Regions from separate parts of the Microbacterium sp. NPDC064942 genome, predicted to be linked through region 2. Evidence: predicted binding sites of a transcription regulator. Region 2 holds the regulator's gene; the other holds the start of a gene.

Region 1 (8,125 bases), on a different contig from region 2:
CAATGGCGAGGAGATCACGGGCCTGCGAGCGAACAAGCTGGTGGCGAAGGGTGTCGGGTTCGTCCCGCAGACGAACAACGTCTTCCCGAGCCTGTCGATCGCTGAGAACCTGCAGATGGGTGCGTATCAGCGGCCGAAGGTCGTCAACGAACGCATCGACTTCGTGACGTCGATCTTCCCCGACCTCGCCAAGCGTCTGCAGCAACGGGCCGGTTCGCTCTCGGGCGGCGAGCGGCAGATGGTCGCCATGGGCCGCGCACTGATGATGGACCCCTACGTCCTCCTGCTGGACGAGCCGTCGGCCGGTCTGTCGCCGTCCCGCCAGGACGAGGCGTTCCTCCGCGTCTCGGAGATCAACAAAGCCGGTGTGACGACCATCATGGTCGAGCAGAACGCGCGCCGGTGCCTGCAAATCTGCGACCGGGGCTACGTCCTCGATCAGGGCCGTGACGCCTACACGGGCACCGGCCGCGAGCTGCTCAACGATCCGAAGGTCATCGGCCTCTACCTGGGGACGCTCGGCACCTGACCTCCAGAAGGACCCTTCGACGCCCCCGGCTTTCGGTCGGGGGCGTCGTCATGTGCGCACGAAATGCCGCCGGCGGACGTCCTCGGCGGCGGCATCCGCTCCCCTGCCGCGATGCACCGAGCGCCGGCCCATCGCTGCCGGTGACAGCGCGTCGGGCGCACAGAGAACGGCCCCGGTCCGAGGACCGGGGCCGTTCTGTGATCGTCGAATCAGCCGACGTTGAGGAACGAGTAGTTGTTGTCCTCGCCGTACTGGAAGACACCGATGGATGCCTCCGTCGGGTCGCCCACCTCGTTGAAGGTGATGGGGCCCGAGACACCGTCGTAGTCGGCGACCTCACCGGCGTTGATGATGTCGGCGCACTCCGCATAGGTGGTGCACTTCGTGCCGTCACCCGAGCCGCCGGACACCTGCTGCAAGTGCGCAGCGACGTCCGGACCCTCGCTGGAGCCGGCCTCGAGGGCAGCGAGTGCGAGGAGGATGACCGCGTCGTAGGACTCGGGACCGTAGGTGTAGTCCTTGAGCTCCTCGTTGCCCTCGCCCGTCCAGAACGCGTTGAGATCCTCGCGGAACGTGGCGATGCTGTCGGGGTCGACGGCGGGGTAGGTTCCCTTGGCGCCCGTCAGGGTGCCGGCCTCGAATTCGTCGCCGAAGTTCGAGAGGTTGCCGTCCACGAGGTACATCTTGTCCTTCGGGAAGTCGGCACCCACGAGCTCGGGGATGATCGTCTTCACCTCTTCGAACGTGATCAGCGCGATGGCGTCGGGGTCAGCCGCGAGGACGTCCTCGACCTGAGCCGAGAAGTTGGTGTCACCCGTGTTGTACAGCGACGCGGAGACCACCTCGCCGCCGGCGTTCTCGAAGGCGGCCTTCGTGAAGCAGGCGAGACCCGTTCCGTACGAGTCGTTGAGGATGATCATGCCGAGCGTCTCGGCGCCGTCGCCCGCGATGAGGTTGCCGAGCACCTCGCCCTGCAGGACGTCGGAAGGAGCGGTGCGCCAGTAGAGACCCTTGTCCTCGTAACCCGTGAAGGCGGCCGAGGTGTTGGCGGGCGAGAACTGGATCGCGTCGGCGGCGATGACCTGATCGATGAACTGCAGCGACGTGCCGGAGGACGCCGCGCCGATGATCGCCGTGGCGCCCGCGTTCAGCAGACGGGGGATCTCGGTCTCGTAGGCCTTGTTGTCGGTGTCGCCCGAGTCGCCCTGGACGAGGTTGATGGTCACACCCTTCGCCGCTTCGTTGACCTCAGCGGCAGCGAATTCAGTGCCGGCGATCTCGGGCGGGCCGAGGAAGGCGAGGTTTCCGGTGACAGGCAACGCGGTGCCGATGGTGAACTCGAGGTCGGTGGCGGGGCCCTCCGACGTGGAGGTGTACTCCGGGGTGTACGAGGCCGGTTCGGCCTCGTCGCAGTTGACCGGGAACTTGAAACCGGCCGGCTCGTTGGACGCGCCGCCGGACGCTGTGGGGGTCGAGGATCCGGCGCAACCGGCCAGGACCAATGCGCTCGCGCCGACCAGGGCGATGGCGCCCATGACCTTTGCGGAACGCGAACGGGAGAGAACGCTCATTGTGCTCCTTGCTGTGGTGACACGGGTCAGTTCGGGACCAGCCCGGTGTGTTCAACCTAGTGGCGCGCTCGTCTCCCCAATGTTGCCGTTCGTTAACGATGTGTAACGAGGTGGGCACGCTCCCATAACGGTCTCGGAAAGCGCGGTCAGACGGGGTCGGGCACCAGCGCTTCGGCGCGGGTCCGGTTGCGCCGGGACGACAGAAGCGAGTCCACCGTGAAGACCGCGACGGCGACCCAGACGAGGCCGAATCCGATCCAGCGCTCGAAGGGCATCGGCTCGCCGAGGATGAGCACCCCGGTGAGGAACTGCATGATCGGCGCGATGAACTGCAGGATGCCGACCACGGTCAGCGTGGTGCGGCGGGCGCCGGCGGAGAAGAAGAGGAGCGGAACGGCGGTGACGGCCCCCGCCAGCAGGAGCAGGACGGTGTGCCCGGTCCCTTCGCGGCCCATCGTCAGTCCGGAGGTGACGCCGACGAGGACGAGCTGGAGGACGGCGATCGGCACGAGCCAGAAGGACTCGAGGGTGAGGCCGCTCACGGCATCCACCGACGGTCCGATCTTCTTTTTGACGAGACCGTACGTCGCGAAGCTCGCCGCGAGGGCGAGCGCGATCCAGGGCACGCGGCCGACCGCGACGATGATCACGACCACCGCGACGCCCGCGATGCCGACCGCGACCCACTGCGCAGTGCGCAGGCGTTCCTTCAGCACGATGACGCCGAGGAGCACGGTCGCGATCGGGTTGATGAAGTACCCGAGGCTCGTCTCTACGACGTGACCGGTCAGGGTCCCGATGAGGAAGACCTGCCAGTTGACGTAGATGAGCAGGCCCGCCAGGAGCGTCCAAAGCATGAGGCGACGATCGCGCAGGATGACCCGCATCCGCCCCCAGCCGCGGGTGATCGCGAGCAGCGCGATGCAGAAGACGAGGCTCAGCAGGATGCGCCAGCCGACGACCTCCCACGGGGTCGTCGGGGCGAGGCTGACGAAGTAGAGCGGCAGGAAGCCCCACAGGACGTAGGCCGAGAAGACGAAGACGCCCCCGAGGGACTTCTCGCGCGCGGCCTGCTCGGGTGTCATGAGCACAAGCCTACGACGGTCATGACAGCGGGCGCGTCATCCGCACTGCCGTCGATCGCCCGGATCCTGCCATCAACGGAACAGGGCCCGGATGCCGAAGCATCCGGGCCCTGCGCTGCAGTCGCTGCGTGTCAGCGGACGACGACCGCCAGGACGTCGCGAGCCGACAGGACGAGGAACTCGTCGGCGCCGAACTTGACCTCGGTGCCGCCGTACTTGCTGTACAGGACGCGGTCGCCGACGGCGACGTCGAGCGGAACGCGGTTGCCGTTGTCGTCGATGCGGCCGGGGCCCACGGCCACGACCTCGCCCTCCTGGGGCTTCTCCTTGGCGGTGTCAGGGATGACCAGGCCACTTGCGGTGGTCTGCTCGGCCTCGACCTGCTTGATGACGATGCGGTCTTCGAGCGGCTTGATGGAAACCGACACGGTCTACCTCTTTCTTGCTGGTGGGGTCCTGCTACAAGACTCATCAGCACTCGCTTACCGAGAGTGCTAACAAGAGTCTAGAGCGCGGTTGGCACTCATGCAACGCGAGTGCCAACACGATGACGGATGCGGCGACGCACCATCCGACCGCGGAGACCTAGGCTGGCCGGATGGACAAGGCCGAGCTCACCGCCCTCCTGACCCCCCAGGGGCTGCGGATGATCGACGAGGTCGGACCCCTGGCATCCACCGCCGAGGTCGCGGCGGCCGTCTCGCGGCTGCGTGCCGCCGGCCACTCCCCCGATCTCGTGTCGGCCGTCGTCGGTCAGGCGCACCTGCGGGTGCGTGCAGAGGGCAAGTTCGGTCCGTTCGCCGAGCGCATGCTGTTCACCCGCGCGGGACTCGAGCAGGCGACCCGCCTCGAGGTCGCCGCCCGGCACGCCGGACGGTTCCGGGCCGCGGGGATCACCCGCGTCGCCGACCTCGGATGCGGCATCGGCGGCGACGCCCTGGGACTCGCGGGCATCGGCCTCGACGTGCTCGCGGTCGACGCCGACGAGACGACGGCCGCCCTCGCCGCCTACAACCTCGCGCCGTTCGGCGATGCGGTCACCGTGCGGCAGGGCCTCGCCGAGGAGACCGACCTGGACGGCTGGGACGCGGTCTGGCTCGACCCCGCCCGTCGGACCGCGGGGCACAGCGAGACCAGCCGCACCCGGCCCGAGGACTGGTCGCCCTCGCTCGACTGGGCGTTCGCCCTCGCAGAGCGGATGCCGGTGGGCATCAAACTCGGACCGGGCCTCGATCGCAGCCTGCTCCCCGACGACGTCGAGGCGCAGTGGATCAGCGTCGACGGTTCGACCGTCGAGCTCGTGCTGTGGTCGGGCGCCCTGCGTCGCGACGGCGTGGCACGCTCGGCGCTCGTGATGCGGGGCCGGGCCGCGGCGGAACTGACGGCGGCCGCCGACGCGCCCGACGAGCCGGTCCGCGAGCTCGGCGCCTTCCTCCACGAGCCCGAGGGCGCCGTCATCCGCGCGCGCCTGATCGGCGAGGTCGCCCGGGAACTGCGGGCGGGGATGGTGGCCGAGGGCATCGCCTACCTGACCTCGGATGCCGCCTTGACGAACCCCTTCGTGCGGACGTTCCGGGTGCGGGACGTCCTGCCGATGAAGGTGCCCGCGATCAACGCCGCTCTCCGCGACAGGGGCGTCGGCACGGTCGAGATCAAGAAGCGCGGCGTCGACGTCGACCCGGCGCAGTTCCGGCGCAAGCTCGCGCTGCGCGGCGACGCCTCAGCGACGCTGATCCTCACGAGGGTCGGCGAGGGGCGGGACGCGAAGCGGGTCGCCGTGCTCGCGGAGCGCGTCTGAGTCAGGCGGACAGGGCGCCCTGCGAGGCCGCCCACCACAGCCAACCGGCGCTGTAGGCGAGCGAGGCGATGCTCAGGCCGAGCCCCCAGAGCGCGGTCTCGCGCTTCTCCCACGGGCGTCGCAGCGCGAGGACCGCGAGGACGACGCCGATCACGCCGACCGGGAACCCCCAGCCGACGAAGCAGGCCAGCACGAGCGCGAGCGACCCGAACAGCAGCGACCAGCCGGCGCTCCGCGGCAGCACCGGCGCCGGGGGGATCCAGCGGACGTCCGGGGCGGCGGCCTCGGCGGGATCCGGGTGCACCGCGAGTGGCGGCGCGACGGGCAGCGGCTGCGTGAGCTCCCGACGGAAACCGCCCCGGTGCACGCCGGGGAGCGCGGTGTCCGTCGGCGCGAGGACGACGTCGGGCGATGCCACCTCGACGGCGGGGGCGGCGGGGGGCTCGTCCGCGGCAGGTACGGCGGGCGGCGGCATCCGCTCGTCGCTCATGACGAGGGCTCCACCTGGATCGTCGTGACGGGCAGGGTCGAGTCGGCGCCGAACGCGAGGGTCGAGGCGGGGCGACCGCTCATGATGAGCTCGGACGCCAGTGCCGCGATCATCGCCCCGTTGTCGGTGCAGAGCGAGAGGGGCGGGATGCGGACGGCCACCCCCGCGGCCTGCGCACGCTCGAGCGCGACGTCGCGCAGGCGCTTGTTCGCGATCACGCCGCCGCCCAGCAGCAGGCGGGGCACGTCGTGACGCGCGCAGGCGTCGAGCGCCTTCGTCACGAGGACGTCGACGACCGCTTCGCGGAAGGATGCCGCCACGTCGGGCACCGAGACGGGCTCACCGGCCGCCTCGCGCTGCTCGACCCAGCGCGCGACGGCCGTCTTGAGCCCTGAGAACGAGAAGTCGTAGCGGTGCTCGGCCATGTCCGACGCACGCGACATGCCGCGCGGGAACCGGATCGCCTGCGGGTCGCCCGTCGCGGCGGCCTTGTCGATCTCGGGGCCGCCGGGATAGGGCAGACCGAGGATGCGGGCGATCTTGTCGAAGGCCTCGCCGGCGGCGTCGTCCATCGTCTCGCCGAGCAGCTCGACGTCGGAGACGAGGTCGCGGACGAGGAGCAACGAGGTGTGCCCGCCGCTCACGAGCAGCGCGACGGTCGGGTACTCGACCTCGTCACCGGTGAGGATGTCGGCGGCGATGTGCCCCACGAGGTGGTTCACGGCGTACAGCGGTTTGTCGAGGCTGACGGCGAGCGCCTTGGCGGCGCCCACGCCGACCATGAGGGCGCCGGCGAGACCCGGCCCGCTCGTGACGGCGACCGCGTCGAGGTCGGCGAGCGAGACCTGCGCCTCGGCGAGCGCCGCCTCGATCGCCGGCTGCAGCGCCTCGAGGTGGGCGCGCGCGGCGACCTCGGGCACGACGCCGCCGTAGCGGGCGTGCTCGTCCATCGAGCTCGCGATCGTGTTCGAGAGCAGGGTGCGACCCCGGACGATGCCGATGCCGGTCTCGTCGCAGCTCGTCTCGATACCGAGCACCAGGGGTTCGTGCGTCATCTCAGCACCATCCTTCGGCGGCGGTCGGCGCCGCGGTGCGACGGGCGTCCCAGGCGACGAGATTCAGCTGCATGACGACCGCGTCGACGTCGTCGGGCTGGTAGTAGCGCGGCCGGCGGCCCACCTCGGCGAACCCTTCGGACAGGTAGAGCGCGGCGGCTCCGGGATTGTCGGCGCGCACCTCGAGGAACACCTCGCGCGCGCCGCGGGACCGGGCCGTCGCGAGCAGTTCGCGCAGCAGCGCGCGGCCCCGGCCGTGCCCCCGCGCGTCGGCGGCGATGGCGATCGTCTGGATGTCGGCATCCGCTGCGCCCTGCACGGCGCGCACACCGCCGTACCCGACGAGGCGGCCCGCCTCGACGTCGACGACGTACCGCCCGTGGGGGGAGGCGAGCTCGCCCGCCATGAGGGCGTCGCTCCACGCGTCGGTCGGGAAGGACGCGCGCTCGAGGCGCATGATGTCGTCGAGGTCCGCGGCGGTCGCGGTGCGGAGGGTCACGAGCCGACCCTCTTGCGAGCGCCGGGGAGGGTGACGTCGGGTGCGCGCAGGTAGAGCGGCTCGCCGAGGGACTCGACCCGGCCCGCCGCGACCGCGCGCGCCGCGACGAGCGCGACCATCGCGCCCGGGATCGCCGTCACGTCCCGGCGCTCGGCGCCGTGCGCGGCGAGCGCGTCGTCGACGGCGTCGCGCGGGGTCAGGGTGGCGTCGATCACGCGCCGCGGGAGTCCGTCGTCGTCGATGCCGTCGTAGACGGTGTACGCGAACTCGCGGCGGCGGACGTCGGTAACGACCGCGAACCGCGGCAGCTCGGCGAACGGGTCGGCGAGCAGCACCGCGAGGGCGGCCACGTCGTGGCTGCGGACGGGGACGACCGGGATGCCACGGCCCAGCGCGAACGCGCGCGCCGCCGCGATTCCGACCCGCAGCCCCGTGAACGGCCCGGGACCCATGCCCGCGGCCACGTGGGTCAGGGCGACGGGCTGCGGAGCGCCGGTCGCACCGATGGGGCCGTGCGCGGCATCCGTCATCACCTGCTGCAGCAGGGAGCCGATGATCTCGGCGTGCCCGAGCGGGTCGGCACTGGCGACCTCGGCGCGCACCGCACCGTCGACATCGGTGACGGCGACGGCCGTGCCGAGGGACGTGTCGATGCCGAGGATCACAGGATCAAGGGTATCGGGAGGACGGATGCCGCGACGCGGCCGCCGCGGTCAGGGACGTCGCGTGACGGTGACGATGCGCGGCGCGGCGTCTTCGAGCTCGGCGGCGTAGGGGCCGGTCGTGCCGCAGGCGTTGTCGATGCCCGTACCGCTCCAGCCGCGCTCGATCTCGAGCTCCCACCACGTGTCGACGAGGCCGTCGACCATGCCGCGCCCCCATTCGACGATCGTGACCGACCGGTCGGGGTCGAGGCCCAGGTCGTCGAGCTCGGCCGGGGAACCGAGCCGGTAGGCGTCGACGTGCACGAGCGCCGGGCCGCCGACTTCGGACGGGTGGGTGCGGGCGATCACGAATGTGGGGCTCTGGACCGGGCCGCGGACCCCCAGACCCGCGCCGATGCCGCGGGTGAGCGTCGTCTTGCCGGCGCCGAGGGGA
Region 2 (8,125 bases):
TCTCACCCCGGAGGATGCGGGTGAACACCGACGACTCGCTCATCCCCCCAGTCTAGTCAGCGGCTCCCGGCGTCGGCCGGTGCCGACTCACCAGCGGCCGAGCGCCCGGTTGACCAGCGCGAGCGCCGCGGGACCGGCGGTCGAGGTGCGCAGGACCGTGTCGCCGAGCCGCACGAGGGTCGCGCCGGCGGCCTGCAACGCGTCGAGCTCGTCGGGCGAGATCCCGCCCTCCGGCCCGACGACGAGCAGCACGTCACGGGTGTCGGCGGCGTCGAGGTCGACCGCGGAGAGCGCAGCGGATGCCGTCGGTTCGAGCACCAGCATCCGTGCCGACTCGGCCTGCGAGACGAGCTGTCGCGTCGTCACCGGGTCGGCCACCTCGGGCAGCCAGGCACGGTGGGCCTGCTTGGCCGCCTCGCGGGCGATCGACTCCCAGCGTGCGACGCCCTTTGCGACCTTCGCGCCGTCCCACCGCGAGACGGACCGGGCGGCCTGCCACGGGAGGATCGCATCGACGCCGAGTTCGGTCGCGGCCTGCACCGCGAGCTCGTCGCGATCGCCCTTCGCGAGCGCCTGCACGAGTACCGTGCGCGGGGACGGCGCCGGGTGCTCCCGCCGCTCGACGACCTCGACGACGACCTCCTTCGGCGCGACCGAGGCGACGGTGCCGGTCAGCCAGAGGCCGCGGCCGTCGCCCACGGTCACCCCCTCCCCGACCCGGATGCGGCGCACGGCGGCCGCGTGGTGCGCCTCGGCGCCCGTCAGCCGGACGACGTCGCCCGGGCCGGCGGCACCGGCATCCTCGATCAGGAAGTGCAGGGCCACGGTCAGCGCTTGAACTTGCCGCGGAGCTTGGAGAACAGGCCCGGGTGGAACTCGGCGAGGTGCGGCGGCGCGGGGCGCGTGCGCTTGGCGAGCTCCTGGACGAGGGCCCGCGACTTGGGGTCGAGGTGCGACGGGGTGACCACCTGCACGGCGACGCGGAGGTCGCCGCGCTGCTCGCCGCGGAGCGGGGTGATGCCGCGCCCGCGGATGGTCAGCTCGTCGCCCGCCTGGACACCCTGGCGGATCTCGAGGTCGACGGGGCCGTCGAGCGAATCGATCGTCACACTCGTGCCGAGGATCGCGTCGATCATCGACACCTCGAGGGTCGCGAGCAGATCGTCGCCGTCACGGCTGAAGACGTCGTGCGGCGCGACCGTCACCTCGAGGTACAGGTCGCCGTTGGGGCCGCCCGCGGGGCCGACCTCGCCCGATCCGGGCAGCTGCAGGCGCAGTCCCGTCTCGACGCCGGCGGGGATGTCGATCGACACGGTGCGGCGCGCGCGGACGCGGCCCTGGCCCTGGCACGTGGAACACGGGTAGGGGATGGTCGTGCCGTAGCCCTGGCAGGTCGTGCAGGGCTGCGACGTGACGACGTTGCCGAGCAGGCTCCGCACGGTCCGCTGGATCTGCCCCGAGCCGTGGCAGATGTCGCAGGTCACCGGCTGGGTGCCGGGCTGGCAGCACGAGCCCTGGCAGGTCTCGCACAGCACCGCCGTGTCGACCTCGATGTCGCGGTGCACGCCGAAGACGACGTCGCCGAGGGTCAGGTCGACGCGCACGAGGGCGTCCTGGCCCCGCTCGCGACGCGAGCGCGGGCGTCCGGCACGCGTGCCCCCGCCGCCTCCGCCGAAGAACGTCTCGAAGATGTCGCTGAAGCCGCCGAACCCGGCCCCGGCGCCGCCGAACGCCCCGGAATCGCCACCGAGGTCGTACCGCTGGCGCTGGTCGGGGTCGCTCAGCACGTCGTACGCGTGCGTCACGAGCTTGAAGCGCTCCGCCGCATCCTCTCCCGGGTTCACATCGGGGTGGAGCTGTCGCGCCAGTCGGCGGTACGCCTTCTTGATCTCCTCGGGGCTCGCGTCGCGCGCGACACCCAGGACCTCGTAGTGGTCAGCCACAATCACCTCTCCGGCCCGGGGGCCGATTCGTTCAGCGCGACTTCTCGTCTTCTTCGAGCAGACGCGTCAGATAGTGCGCGACGGCACGGACCGCCGCGAGATTGGTGGGGTAGTCCATGCGGGTCGGGCCCAGCACGCCCACGCGCGCCTGCGAGCCGCCGGCGTCGTAGTCCCCCGCGACGACGGATGCCTCGGCGAGCCCGAACGGCTCGTTCTCGCGGCCGATGCTGGTCGCCAGTCCCCGGTCGTCCGCGACCATCTCCCCCATGAGGCGCAGGAGCGTCACCTGCTCCTCGATCGCCTCGAGCAGCGGGTAGATGCTGCCGCGGAAGTCCGCTTCGCGACGGGCGAGGGTCGCGGACCCGGCCATGACCATGCGGTCGGAGCGGAACTCGTCGAGCTCCTCGCCGATCGCGCGCAGGATGATCCGCCGGTTCTCCTCGCGGGGGGCCGGAGCCTCCTCCTCGAGGATGCGGGCGATCGCCGCGGCACCGTCGCGGACGCTCTTGCCGGTCAGCAGCGCGGCCATCGCGAGCTTGAGCTGCTCGGCCTCCTCGGCGGACGGCTCGGTCGCGAGGAACGCGACCCGCTGCGAGACCCGGCCGGTGTCGGTCACGACGATGATGACGATGCGGGTGCCGCCGAGGTGGACGACCTCGACGTGCGAGACGTTCGCCCGGGCGAACGACGGGTACTGCACGATCGCGACCTGTCCGGTGAGGCGGGTGAGCGTGCGGACCGTGCGGACGAGCAGGTCGTCGAGGTCGCCGGTGTCCTCCAGGAACGCGCCGATCGCGGAGCGCTGCGCGGAGGTCAGCGGACGGACCTCGGCGAGATGGTCGACGAAGACCCGGTACCCCTTGTCGGTGGGCACACGGCCCGACGACGTGTGCGGCGCGATGATGAGTTCCTCGTCCTCGAGGAGAGCCATGTCGTTGCGGATCGTGGCGGCGGACACACCGAACTGGTGGCGGTCGACGATCGCCTTGCTGCCGACGGGTTCCCGCGTGTCCACGTAGTCCTGGACGATCGCGCGCAACACCTGAAGACCGCGTTCCGAAACCATCATCCCTCCTCCGCTGGCACTCTCGATCTTGGAGTGCCAATTCTACCGCGCGCGGAGCGTTCTGCTCGGATCACTCGGTGAGCGCCCGCACGACGGCGTCGGCGAGAAGCCGCCCGCGGCGGGTCAGCACGATCGTGCCGTGGACCGCCGCCGCGCCGTCGACGAGCCCGTCGGCGATGAGGGATGCCACGTTCCGCCGCCCGGCGACCGTCGCCTCGTCCACGGCCACCCCGTCGACGATGCGCGAGCGCAGGAGGATGTCCTCGAGGCGGCGGGCCTCGGCATCCGGTCGCTCCCGTCCGGCCGCCGGCGACTGTCCCGCCGCGAGGCGCTGCGCGTACGCCGCGGGGTGCTTCACGTTCCACCACCGGAGTCCGCCGATGTGACTGTGGGCGCCCGGGCCGTACCCCCACCAGTCCTGGCCACGCCAGTACGACAGGTTGTGGCGCGACCGCTGCGCGCGGTTCGTCGCCCAGTTCGAGACCTCGTACCATCCGTATCCCGCCGCGGCGAGCAGTTCGTCGGCCAGCTCGTACATGTCGGCCTGCAGATCGTCATCGGGAGCGGGCACCTCGCCGCGGCGGATCTGCCGCTCGAGTTTCGTGCCGTCCTCGACGATGAGTGCGTAGGCCGAGACGTGATCGGGCGCGAGGGCCGTCGCCGTCTCGAGCGAGGTGCGCCAGTCCTCCAGCGACTCCCCCGGAGCGCCGTAGATGAGGTCGAGGCTGACCGCCAGCCCCGCGCTCCGTGCCGCGGCGACCGCGGTGGCGATGTTCGCGGGGTCGTGGGTGCGGTCGAGGGCGGCGAGGACGTGCGGGACAGCCGACTGCATGCCGATCGACAGGCGTGTCACACCGGCGGCCGCAAGGGTCTCGGCCACGGCGTCCGTCATCGTGTCGGGGTTCGCCTCGACCGTCACCTCGGCACCGTCCGCCAGGCCGAAGGCCTCCCGGACGCCGTCGAGCATGCGCGCCAGGTCGCCGGGCGGCAGGAGCGTCGGGGTGCCGCCGCCGAAGAACACCGTCTGCGCGGGGCGGAGCGGTCCGCGTTCGGCCAGCACGCGCCGGGAGATCGCGATCTCGCGCAGGACCTCGTCGGCGTACGCGTCCTGTCGGGCGCCGCGCAGTTCGGTCGCCGTGTAGGTGTTGAAGTCGCAGTAGCCGCAGCGGACGCGGCAGAACGGGACGTGCAGGTAGACGCCGAAGTCGACGTCGTCCGACACGCGCACGTCGGCGGGTAGAGCGCCGTCGAGAGGAGCGGGATCGCCGAGGGGAAGGGCCGAGCCCATCAGGAGCCGGTGGCGTACATCGGCGACATCGCCTGCAGGTACCCCTGGAACAGGGCGCGACGCCGACGCTTCACCAGCGGACGCCAGAGGCGGTAGAGCACGCCGGTCGGCTTGTCGAAGGCACGGACCGTGAACCAGACCTCGTCGTCGTCGCGCCATTCGAGCAGGAAGGACTCCTCGCCGCTGACGACGGATCCGCCGACGGTGCCGAGCGAGAACCCGACCCGACGCGGCTCGTCGACGACCGAGATGACCCGGAGTTCGGCATCGGCCCGCATCCCGCCGACGCGCCCCCGAAGGTGCACGGTCGTCCCGGCGCTCGCGAACGGCACGCCGTCGGCGTCGAAGCGCTGCTCGTCGTCGAGACGGCTGGGCTGGACGGCGTTGCCGTCGGTGTCGAAGCCGACGCCGGAGTACATCGGACCGGATGCCGGGCGCACATCGGTTACCTGGAGACCCGCCCCGCGCTGCGCTCCCCACCCGAGGAGCGACTCGGTCGAGGTGACGAAACGGCTCTCACCGCTGCCGAGACGCCAGGACGCCTCCGCCGGGGTCGTGCCCTTCGGCGGATAGCCCATGAGATCGGGGGCCTGCGTGGCCCCGACGGCGGCGTAGTCGACGGTCCCTGCCTGGAAACTCCCGCGGCGCATTGTGCCAGCCTACTTCTTGTCCTTGCCCTCGACGTCTCCCGAGAGCGCGGCGATGAACGCCTCCTGGGGGACCTCGACGCGGCCGACCATCTTCATGCGCTTCTTGCCCTCCTTCTGCTTCTCCAGCAGCTTGCGCTTACGGGTGATGTCACCGCCGTAGCACTTCGCGAGGACGTCCTTGCGGATCGCGCGAATGTTCTCGCGGGCGATGATGCGGGCGCCGATCGCGGCCTGGATGGGGACCTCGAACTGCTGACGCGGGATGAGCTTGCGCAGCCGCTCGGTCATCATCGTCCCGTAGGCGTAGGCCTTCTCGCGGTGGACGATCGAGCTGAACGCGTCGACCTTCTCACCCTGCAGCAGGATGTCGACCTTGACGAGGTCGGCGGTCTGCGAACCGGCCGGCTCGTAGTCGAGGCTCGCGTAGCCCTGCGTCTTGGACTTCAGGTGGTCGAAGAAGTCGAAGACGATCTCGCCGAGGGGCATGTTGTAGCGCAGCTCGACGCGGTCCTCGCTGAGGTAGTCCATGCCGAGCAGGGTGCCGCGGCGGGACTGGCAGAGCTCCATGACGGTGCCGACGTAGTCCTTCGGCAGGAGGATGCCGACCTTCACGACCGGCTCGGAGACCTCGGCGACGCGGCCGTCGGGGTACTCGGACGGGTTCGTCACCGTCACGGTCTCGCCGGTGTCGGTCATCACCTCGTACGTCACCGACGGCGCGGTCGTGATGAGGTCGAGTCCGAACTCGCGCGCGAGGCGCTCGGTGATGATCTCGAGGTGCAGCAGACCGAGGAAGCCGCAGCGGAACCCGAACCCGAGGGCGACCGAGGTCTCCGGCTCGTACTGCAGCGAGGCATCCGACAGTTTCAGCTTGTCTAGCGCCTCGCGGAGCTCGGCGTAGTCGCTGCCGTCGATCGGGTAGATGCCCGAGAAGACCATGGGCTTCGGGTCGGTGTACCCCGCGAGCGCCTCGGATGCGGGCTTGCGGTGGTTGGTGATCGTGTCGCCGACCTTGGACTGGCGGACGTCCTTCACACCGGTGATGAGGTAGCCCACCTCGCCGACGCCGAGACCCTTGGTGGGCACGGGCTCGGGGCTCGACACCCCGATCTCGAGGAGGTCGTGGGCCGCCTTCGACGACATCATCTGGATCCGCTCGCGCGGCTCGAGCTTGCCGTCGACCATCCGCACGTACGTCACGACGCCACGGTAGGCGTCGTAGACCGAGTCGAAGATCATGGCCCGGGCGGGGGCGTCGGCATCCCCGACGGGTGCGGGGATGCGCTCGACGATGCGGTCGAGGAGGGCCTCGACCCCCATGCCGGTCTTGCCGCTCACCTTGAGCACGTCGGCCGGGTCGCCGCCGATGAGGTTCGCGAGCTCGGCGGAGTACTTCTCCGGGTCCGCCGCGGGCAGGTCGATCTTGTTGAGGACCGGGATGATCTCGAGGTCGTTCTCGAGGGCGAGGTAGAGGTTGGCGAGGGTCTGCGCCTCGATGCCCTGGGCCGCGTCGACGAGGAGGATCGCGCCCTCGCAGGCCGCGAGCGACCGGCTGACCTCGTAGGTGAAGTCGACGTGGCCGGGCGTGTCAATCATGTTGAGGGCGAACGTGCCGTCGGCGGTGGCCCACGGCATCCGAACGGCCTGGCTCTTGATGGTGATGCCGCGCTCGCGCTCGATGTCCATCCGGTCGAGGTACTGCGCGCGCATGTCGCGGTCGGCGACCACGCCGGTGATCTGCAGCATGCGGTCGGCCAGGGTGGACTTGCCGTGGTCGATGTGGGCGATGATGCAGAAGTTGCGGAGCTGCGCGGGCGGCGTGGCCGCAGGCTGCAGGGGCTGAAGGGCGCGGGGTGACATGACCAGCCGAGTCTACCGGCGCGGGGCCGGGCGCCAGCCCCGACGATCGGGCACCATAACCCGCCACGGCGGCGACACGCCAGTGGCCCGCCGCATGAGAAAGAGTTAACCGATCTGACACTTGCGGGGCCGCGAGACCGACCGAATGCTCAATGTGGCGGTCGGTTCCTGCGCGATAAGCCCCGCGCCCGTGCCGCTTCGGGAGATCCCACCGTGTCGAACCCACCCGTTCCCGCGCACGCCTCACCGTCCGCCTTCCGCCGCACCGGCGCCCTGCTGACCGTCACCGCCGTGACGGCCGCGGGTCTCGCCCTCGTGCCGAGCGCGGCGAACGCCGCCGTGTCGGCCGACGCGCCCGTCGTCATCTCGGAGGTGTACGGCGGCGGCGGCAACAGCGGCGCCGTCTTCAACCGCGACTTCATCGAGCTCGCCAACACGGGCGACGAGACGGTCGACCTCAGCGGGTTCAGCGTGCAGTACGCCTCGGCGACCGGCGCCACCTGGCAGGTGACGAAGCTCGGCGACGTCGACCTCCCCGCCGGCGAGAACCTGCTCATCGGTCAGACCTTCGGGAGCAACACGTCGCTTCCCGCGTTCGAGGCCGACGTCGACGGCTCGATCGCGATGAGCGGCAGCGGCGCCAAGGTCGCCCTCGTGTCCACCGAGGCGGCACTGACCGGCAGCACCGGGATCGCCGATCTCGAGCAGGTCGTCGACCTCGTCGGCTGGGGCAGCACCGCCACGGCTTTCGCCGGCTCCGCGCCCGCTCCCGGCACGTCGAATGCGACGAGCGTCTCGCGCGACGAGGACGCCACGAACACGGCTGACAACGCGGCGGACTTCGCCGCCGGCGCCCCCACACCCACCGGGCTCGGCGCGGACGTCGACCCCGAGCCGGAGCCCGAACCCGACCCCGAGCCGCAGGTCGCGACGATCGCCGAGATCCAGGGCGAGACGGATGCCTCCCCGCTCGCGGGCCGCACCGTCACCACGACCGGCGTGGTCACCGCGCACTATCCCACCGGCGGCTACAACGGCTACGTCATCCAGACCCCCGGTACGGGCGGTGCACTGGATCTCGAGACGCACACCGCGTCGGACGCCGTCTTCGTCTACGCCCCGGGCGCCGTCCGAGAGGTCGCGCTCGGCGACACGGTCACGGTCACCGGTGTCGTGTCGGAGTTCGACGGGCTCACCGAGATCACCGTGGAGCCGGGCGACGCCGACGTCATCGACGACGCCGCGGCGCCCACGCCCGCGAGGATCGGCTGGCCGACGACGGCGGCGCAGCGCGAGTCGCTCGAGTCGATGCTCGTCG

The links. Region 2 encodes HrcA, which represses chaperone genes, less so after heat shock. Its sites were predicted from a motif close to TTNGCACTCGNNNNNNNCGAGTGCNAA; they were not measured.
Region 1: groES (co-chaperone GroES) is a predicted target of HrcA. The motif match lies at 3,702-3,728, and genes of this name have one in related genera.

What each region holds. Positions count from the first base shown of each region.
Region 1 is NZ_JBMWDR010000006.1:6,036-14,160, forward strand. Features, by position in the region: gene ACPEH2_RS10765 (ABC transporter ATP-binding protein) at 1-529, shown strand, start outside; gene ACPEH2_RS10770 (ABC transporter substrate-binding protein) at 739-2,100, opposite strand; gene rarD (EamA family transporter RarD) at 2,247-3,185, opposite strand; gene groES (co-chaperone GroES) at 3,317-3,613, opposite strand; gene ACPEH2_RS10785 (THUMP-like domain-containing protein) at 3,784-4,983, shown strand; gene ACPEH2_RS10790 (hypothetical protein) at 4,985-5,473, opposite strand; gene tsaD (tRNA (adenosine(37)-N6)-threonylcarbamoyltransferase complex transferase subunit TsaD) at 5,470-6,528, opposite strand; gene rimI (ribosomal protein S18-alanine N-acetyltransferase) at 6,530-7,027, opposite strand; gene tsaB (tRNA (adenosine(37)-N6)-threonylcarbamoyltransferase complex dimerization subunit type 1 TsaB) at 7,024-7,692, opposite strand; gene tsaE (tRNA (adenosine(37)-N6)-threonylcarbamoyltransferase complex ATPase subunit type 1 TsaE) at 7,741-8,125, opposite strand, start outside.
Region 2 is NZ_JBMWDR010000004.1:19,518-27,642, reverse strand. Features, by position in the region: gene ACPEH2_RS08560 (HIT domain-containing protein) at 1-43, opposite strand, end outside; gene ACPEH2_RS08555 (16S rRNA (uracil(1498)-N(3))-methyltransferase) at 88-825, opposite strand; gene dnaJ (molecular chaperone DnaJ) at 828-1,943, opposite strand; gene hrcA (heat-inducible transcriptional repressor HrcA) at 1,975-3,009, opposite strand; gene hemW (radical SAM family heme chaperone HemW) at 3,080-4,297, opposite strand; gene ACPEH2_RS08535 (DUF1990 family protein) at 4,297-4,947, opposite strand; gene lepA (translation elongation factor 4) at 4,957-6,807, opposite strand; gene ACPEH2_RS08525 (ExeM/NucH family extracellular endonuclease) at 7,021-8,125, shown strand, end outside.